DNA from 3 places in the Solwaraspora sp. WMMB762 genome. Region 3 is predicted to be linked to each of the others. Evidence: riboswitches for the same ligand, from Rfam matches in the RefSeq annotation. Region 3 holds a riboswitch; each other region holds the start of a gene.
The links. A riboswitch is a leader RNA that binds a small molecule or an ion and turns the genes downstream of it on or off. The one in region 3 is predicted to bind cobalamin.
Positions count from the first base shown of each region.

Region 1: linked by a shared signal. The riboswitch ahead of ACN27J_RS26280 (ribonucleoside-diphosphate reductase subunit alpha) and the one ahead of ACN27J_RS03615 (CbtB domain-containing protein) in region 3 are both predicted to bind cobalamin.
Region 2: linked by a shared signal. The riboswitch ahead of metE (5-methyltetrahydropteroyltriglutamate--homocysteine S-methyltransferase) and the one ahead of ACN27J_RS03615 (CbtB domain-containing protein) in region 3 are both predicted to bind cobalamin.

Region 1 is NZ_JBMHMD010000001.1:5,850,082-5,852,336, forward strand. It holds gene ACN27J_RS26275 (hypothetical protein) at 1-472, opposite strand, end outside; cobalamin riboswitch at 566-775, shown strand; gene ACN27J_RS26280 (ribonucleoside-diphosphate reductase subunit alpha) at 917-2,255, shown strand, end outside.
Region 2 is NZ_JBMHMD010000001.1:4,217,465-4,219,719, forward strand. It holds gene metE (5-methyltetrahydropteroyltriglutamate--homocysteine S-methyltransferase) at 1-1,076, opposite strand, end outside; cobalamin riboswitch at 1,190-1,398, opposite strand; gene ACN27J_RS18795 (hypothetical protein) at 1,507-1,830, shown strand; partial or broken gene ACN27J_RS18800 (ribonucleotide-diphosphate reductase subunit beta) at 1,808-2,255, opposite strand, start outside.
Region 3 is NZ_JBMHMD010000001.1:754,803-757,057, reverse strand. It holds gene ACN27J_RS03620 (VWA domain-containing protein) at 1-619, opposite strand, end outside; cobalamin riboswitch at 700-827, opposite strand; cobalamin riboswitch at 939-1,112, shown strand; gene ACN27J_RS03615 (CbtB domain-containing protein) at 1,145-1,345, shown strand; gene ACN27J_RS03610 (CbtA family protein) at 1,363-2,121, shown strand; gene ACN27J_RS03605 (hypothetical protein) at 2,190-2,255, shown strand, end outside.

The DNA.
Region 1 (2,255 bases), 5.1 Mb from region 3:
CGGTGGGCCGGGCCGGTTGTCGGTCTGGATAGAGCCACAGCGATCCGATCGCCAGGGCCACCAGCAGGTGTACGGCGGACTCGCCGCCTCCTCTGTGGATCCATCCCCGCCAGCCCGGCAGGATTCCGAGTAGCAGTTCGCGCTGCGCGGCGATGTCGGGTGCGATGACGAACGACAGGGCGATCAGCGCCATGGTCGACACGCTGAAGCCGACGACCAGGCCCACCCGGCACAGTCGGGGCCGTCGCCGGGGCCCGACGGTGAGCGCCCATGCGGCCAGGCTGCTCACGGCCGCGATCCCGAGCATCGGCAGGTACGGGGTCTGTGGCGAGGTGATCCCGGCCAGGGTGTTGTTCAGGTCGAAGACCGCACCGGCCCGCAGCCCGGTCGCCTGGATGCTGAGCACCCCGACGACGCCGACGAGCAGGGCGCCGAGCACCGCCCCGTACAGACCCCATAGCACGCTTCTCACCCGACGGACCCTCCTCCTCGCACCCGGTGCACCCGACGCCGCGACACGCCGAACACAGTATCTGGTGTTGCGTCTTCTGGCTTGCTCCCATATATGGTGTACCCCGCAGCTGGTTCGGCCGCCCCTCGGCGGTGGTCGAGGCAAGAGGGAACCCGGTTAGAGTCCGGGACTGCCCCGCAGCGGTGAGTGGGAACGACCGCCGTCACCGAGCACTGGACCCGTGGCGGGTCCGGGAAGCGACGGCCAGTAGGTACGAGCACGACGCCCACGAGTCCGAAGACCTGCCAGCGTGCCGCACGCGTCGCGTGCGGTGGTCGAAGGCCGCGCGGGACGGCCGACGCCGACGACCGGTCCACGCCGGCGGAGCAGACCGCCAGGTGGGTGACCGGTGGCGTCCTCCCCGTGTGTCCGTCGACCGGTGGACAGGCACGACAAGGGGAACCGATGCAGGTACGCAAGCGCGACGGCGACACCGAACCGGTGGACGTCAACAAGATCGTCAAGGCGGTCGAACACTGGGTCGCCGACCTGGACGAGGTCGACCCGCTGCGGGTGGCGACCCGGACGATCAGCGGACTGTACGACGGGGCGACAACCGCCGAGCTGGACAAACTGTCCATTCAGACGGCGGCGGAGCTGATCGGCGAGGAGCCGCAGTACTCGAAACTGGCGGCCCGGCTGCTCGCCGCCTACGTGGACAAGGAGGTCCGCGGCCAGCAGGTGGCCAGCTTCAGCCAGTCGATCCGCTACGCCCACGGCCTCGGGCTGATCGGCGACGACACCGCCGCCTTCGTCGCTCGCAACGCCCGCAAACTCGACGACGCTGTCGACGTCGACGGCGACCTGCGCTTCGAGTACTTCGGGCTGCGTACGGTGGCCGACCGTTACCTGCTGCGGCATCCGCAGACCCGGCTGGTTGTGGAGACGCCACAGTACTGGCTGCTGCGGGTGGCCTGCGGGCTGTCCCAGACCCCGGCCGAGGCGATCGACTTCTACCGGCTGATCTCCAGCCTGGCCTATCTGCCCAGCTCACCGACCCTGTTCAATTCGGGAACCCGGCACACCCAGATGTCGTCCTGCTTCCTGGTCGACTCGCCGCGCGACGAACTCGACTCGATCTACGAGCGGTACCACCAGGTGGCGAAGCTGTCGAAGTTCTCCGGCGGGATCGGCATCTCCTGGTCGCGGATACGCGGCCGGGGCGCGTTGATCCGGGGCACCAACGGCAGGTCCAACGGGATCGTACCGTTCCTCAAGACCCTCGACGCCGGGGTCGCGGCGGTCAACCAGGGTGGCCGCCGCAAGGGCGCCGCCTGCGTCTACCTGGAGCCGTGGCACCCGGACGTCGAGGAGTTCCTGGAGCTGCGGGACAACACCGGTGAGGACGCCCGGCGCACCCACAACCTCAACCTGGCCAACTGGATCCCGGACGAGTTCATGCGGCGGGTCGAGGCGGACGCCGACTGGTCGCTGATCGACCCGTCCGACGCACCCGAGCTGCCCGACCTGTTCGGCGAGGCGTTCGACGAGGCGTACCGGGCGGCGGAGAAGAAGGCGGTCCGGACGGTCAAGGCCCGCGACCTGTACGGGCGGATGATGCGCACCCTGGCGCAGACCGGCAACGGGTGGATGACGTTCAAGGACGCCGCGAACCGGCTGTCCAACCAGACCGGTGAGCCGGGCAACACGATCCACCTGTCCAATCTGTGCACCGAGATCCTCGAGGTCAACAGCGACGACGAGACCGCCGTGTGCAACCTCGGGTCGATCAACCTCGGCGCGC
Region 2 (2,255 bases), 3.5 Mb from region 3:
CCGAGCACGACGACCTCGTCGACCTTCTGGCGGGCGAACGCGAGCCGCTCGGACAGCCGGGAATCGAGGCGGGTTTCGTCGGCCAGGTCGACCGGGACGTGCAGCAGCGAGCAGGAGGTGGACACGGCCATGTGATCGGCGAGGCCGGCGACGGTCGCGCCGGCCGTGATGGCGGCCCGCAGGTCGGTACGCCAGATGTTGCGGCCGTCGACCAGGCCGGCGACGATCGTCTTGCCACCCAGTGGGCCGGCGGCGGCGAGCCGGTGAAGGTTCCCTGGTCCCGCCACCAGGTCCAGGCCGACGGCCTCGACCGGGGTGCCCAGCAGTGCCGGCAGCGCGTCGCCGAGTTCACCGAAGTAGGTCGCGACGAAGATCTGCGGCCGGTTGGCCAGTTCACCGAGTCGGGTGTAGGCGCGGCGCAGCGCGTCGATCTCGTTCGGGGTGCGGTCGGCGACGTACGCGGGCTCGTCGAGCTGCACCCAGGCCACGCCCGCGTCGGCCAGCGCGGTGAGGATCCGCGCGTACGTCTCGACCAGGTCGTCGATGCGGGCGAACGGATCGTCGCCCTTGGCCAGGAGCAGGAACGTGGCCGGCCCGACGAGCACCGGCCGGGTCGTGATGCCCAGCTCGGCGGCCTCGGCGTACTCCCTGAGCGCCTTGGTCGGATCGGGCGTGAAGACGGTGTCGGAGTCGATCTCCGGCACCAGGTAATGGTAGTTGGTGTCGAACCACTTCGTCAGTTCCAGGGCCGGCTCGGCGTCCACGCCGCGGGCCATGGCGAAGTAGGTGTTGAGCGCGGAGAGGCCGAGCCGGGTGAACCGGGTCGGGATCGCGCCGACGGCGACGGCCGTGTCGAGAACGTGATCGTAGTAGGAGAAGACATTCGACGGGATCGCGTCGAGGCGAGCGTCGCGCAGCGTACGCCAGACCTCGGCCCGCAGCCCGGCGGCGGTGCTCTCCAAGTCGTCGGCGTCGATGGTGCCAGCCCAGTACGCCTCGACAGCCTTCTTCAGCTCACGATTGGCGCCGATGCGTGGGTAGCCGAGCACGGTGCTCTGGCCGAATGCGGTACTCACCAAGGGGGTCCTTCCCTCGAAGTGCCCGGCGGACACGGGAGGGAAAACGGGTACACCTCGGGTACCGGCTTTCCGCCCTGGCCCTCCCGAGAGGCCGCCGGCGGCGCACACCGGCGGCGTGCGCAGCGCTGGCAGGTCTTCGGACTCGTGGGCATAACACAGTCGCCTACTGGCCGTCGCTTCCCAGACCTCGCGGTCCAGTGCTCTGTTGACGGCGGTCGTTCCCACTCACCGCTGCGGGGCAGTCCCGGTCTCCCACCGGGTTCCCTCTTACGACGTCCCGCCCGTACGGACGGGACGAACCAGCTCCACCGGCCATCGTACGGGCCCGAGGGCGCTGTCCGGGTCAGGGTGTCCGACGTACGGGACAGTGCCTGGCTGTCGCGTGGTGGACTTGTCGTCCAACCTTCGTCCGCACGGAAGGTGCCGCATGGGCCGCAAGATCGACAAGCGTGCCGTGATTGTCGATGGCCGTGAAATGATCGCGGTCTCGCCTGCGGACTTCAACCGCCTTGATGCGTCCCGTCGGCAGGTGGGCGCACGGGTCGCCCGGACGGTACGAGTACACCAGCAGTTGCGCGATGCCCAGACCCGTCTTGCGCAGATCCAGGCCATGCTCAACGCATCTGAACCGACGGAATGCGTCTGTGATCGGGTCGCTGCTGTCCTGGGCGACAACTCCGCCCGGGACAGCAGCGATCCGGCTCAACCGAGCAGAAAACGTCGTCGAATCAGAAGTCGTCGTCGAAGGTGACCGACCCGGTCACCCCGACCTGGTACGCCGACACCCGGCGTTCGAAGAAGTTCGACAGTTCCTGCACGTCCTGCAGGTCCATGAAGGCGAACGGGTTGGTCGAGCCGTACATCGGTGCGATGCCGAGCACGGCCAGCCGCCGGTCGGCGACGTGCTGCAGGTATTCGCGCATGTCGGCCAGGGACATCCCGGAGACGCCCTGTTCGAGCAGGTCGGCGGCGAACTGCACCTCGCACTCGACCGCCTCGGCGAGCATGTCCCGCACCTGCTGTTCCATCTCGGCGTCGAACAGGTCCGGCTCCTCGGCGCGGACGGTGTCCACCACGTCGAAGGCGAACGCCATGTGCATCGACTCGTCGCGGAACACCCAGTTGGTGCCCGACGCGAGACCGTTGAGCAGCCCCCGGGACCGCAAAAAGTACACG
Region 3 (2,255 bases):
CCTCGGAAGGTGCGGCCACCGACACCATCAGCCCGAAGCGGTCCAGCAACTGTGGACGCGGCTCGCCCTCCTCCGGGTTCATCGTGCCGACCAGCAGGAACCGGGCGGCGTGACTGACCGACACCCCGTCGCGTTCGACGTGGGCCCGGCCCATTGCCGCCGCGTCCAGCAGCAGGTCCACCAGATGGTCCGGCAACAGGTTGACCTCGTCGACGTAGAGCAGGCCCCGGTGCGCGGCGGCGAGCAGCCCTGGCTCGTAGGCCTTCACGCCGGCGCTGAGCACCCGCTGGATGTCGAGCGTGCCGACCACCCGGTCCTCAGTGGCGCCGACCGGCAACTCGACCAGGGCGGCCGGGCCGCGGCGTGCGGTCACCGGCGCGGTGTGCGGCCCATCGGGGCAGGTTGGGTCCGGGGCCGCCGGGTCGCAGCCGAACCGGCAACCGAGCACCCGGTCGACCTCCGGCAGCAGCCCGGCCAGCGCGCGGACGATCGTCGACTTCGCGGTGCCCTTCTCACCCCGGATGAGCACGCCGCCGATGCCGGGGTGCACCGCGGCGAGCAGCAGGGCCTGCCGCAGGTCGGGCAGGCCGACGACGGCGGTGAACGGGTACGGCGTCATGGCAGGGGCCGACAGGTGTGCATGGTGAATCCCTCCCGCGGGTGTCCACGCCCGCGTACCGGTGGACCAGCGAGCGGCCGGAGTCTCCTGGCTGCCGGATCGACGTCGCGTCCCGAGCCTTCCCGCCGTTGGGGCAGTGGCTGTCTCACGGGGACGCGACTCACCGGTCACAGTGGCGGGACCGCCCCGGATTCGCACCGGGTTCCTCCGCGCACCGCTCGTGCCGGTCATGCTCCCCCACCGACGGTCCACCGTCAATGTGGCGCCGGTCCCGGTGCCGGCCACGGCCACAGCCATTGCCCGGCCGGTCACGACGGCGGTACGCTGCGCATGCCACGGTGTTCGGGAAGCCGGTGTGAGTCCGGCGTGGTCCTCGCCACTGTGACCGGGAAGTGTCCGTTCCACCATGCCACTGGGCCGACGACGGTCCGGGAAGGCGGGACGGCTGCGACGATCCGGGAGCCAGGAGACCGGCCGTGGCACGCACCGCATCGCCACGAGGCATGGACGAGAGGATTTCCTGGCATGACTGCACCTTCTGTCGGCGGCGAGGTCACCACCACCGCCATCCGCGTACCGCTCGCCGGTTGGTTGCTGGCCGCCGTCGCGGCGGTCGTCATCTACCTGGTCGCGCAGGACAACGGGCTGGTGCTGGCCGGTGCCGCCGAGTTCGTGCACGAGTTCACCCACGACGGCCGGCACGCCCTCGGCGTACCGTGCCACTGAGCGGGCGGCCGGCTCCGATGAGCACCTACCCGTTCGGCGCGGTGCTGGGCCGCGGCCTGCTCGCCGGTGCGGCCGCCGGCGTGGCAGGCGCGGTGGCGGCCCTGCTGATCGTCGAACCGCAGATCGAGTCGGCGCTGGTCGTCGAGGAGGCCCGCGCGGCGACCGGGACGGCCGGACACAGCCACGACGAGGAGTTGGTCGGTCGGGCCATGCAGGTCCTCGGCGGGCTGGTCGCCACCGTCGCGGTGGCGCTGTGCCTGGCGTTGATCGTCGCCGTGGTCTTCGCGGCGACCCGGCACCTGCTGCCCGGCCGCGACGACTTCCGCCGCGTGGGGCTGCTCGCCGGGCTCGGCTTCGTCGTGGTGGCGCTGCTACCGGCGATCCACTTCCCGGCCAACCCGCCGGGCGTCGGCGACCCGGACACCGTCAACCAGCGCACCGGACAGTATCTGTCGTTCATCATCGCCGCAGCCGCCGTCACCTGGCTGGCGCTGCTGACCCACCGGCGGCTGACCGGCTGGGCGCGGCCGGCTCCCTACCGGACGGTGGTCGCGGCGGCGCTGGCCGTCGTCGGGTACGCCCTGCTGCTGGCGCTCTGGCCGGCCACCGGGGTCGACGTGCCCGCCGATATCCCGGCGGCGCTGCTGTGGGAGTTCCGGCTCGCCTCGCTGGCGCAGCTCGCCACGATGTGGACGGTCCTCGGGGTGGTGTTCGGACTGCTGCTCACCCCGGCCCGGACCGGTGACCGGCGGCCCACGCTCGCCAACGTCGCGTGACGGTTGAGGACGGCGCGACGGGAGCGGAGCACGGCCCGGCGGGACCGGCAGCCGGGCACCCCGCCCGGGTGACCGTCTGCCGGGGCTGCTGCTGCGGCACCCGCCGCAAACACCCGGACGTCGACCATGACCGG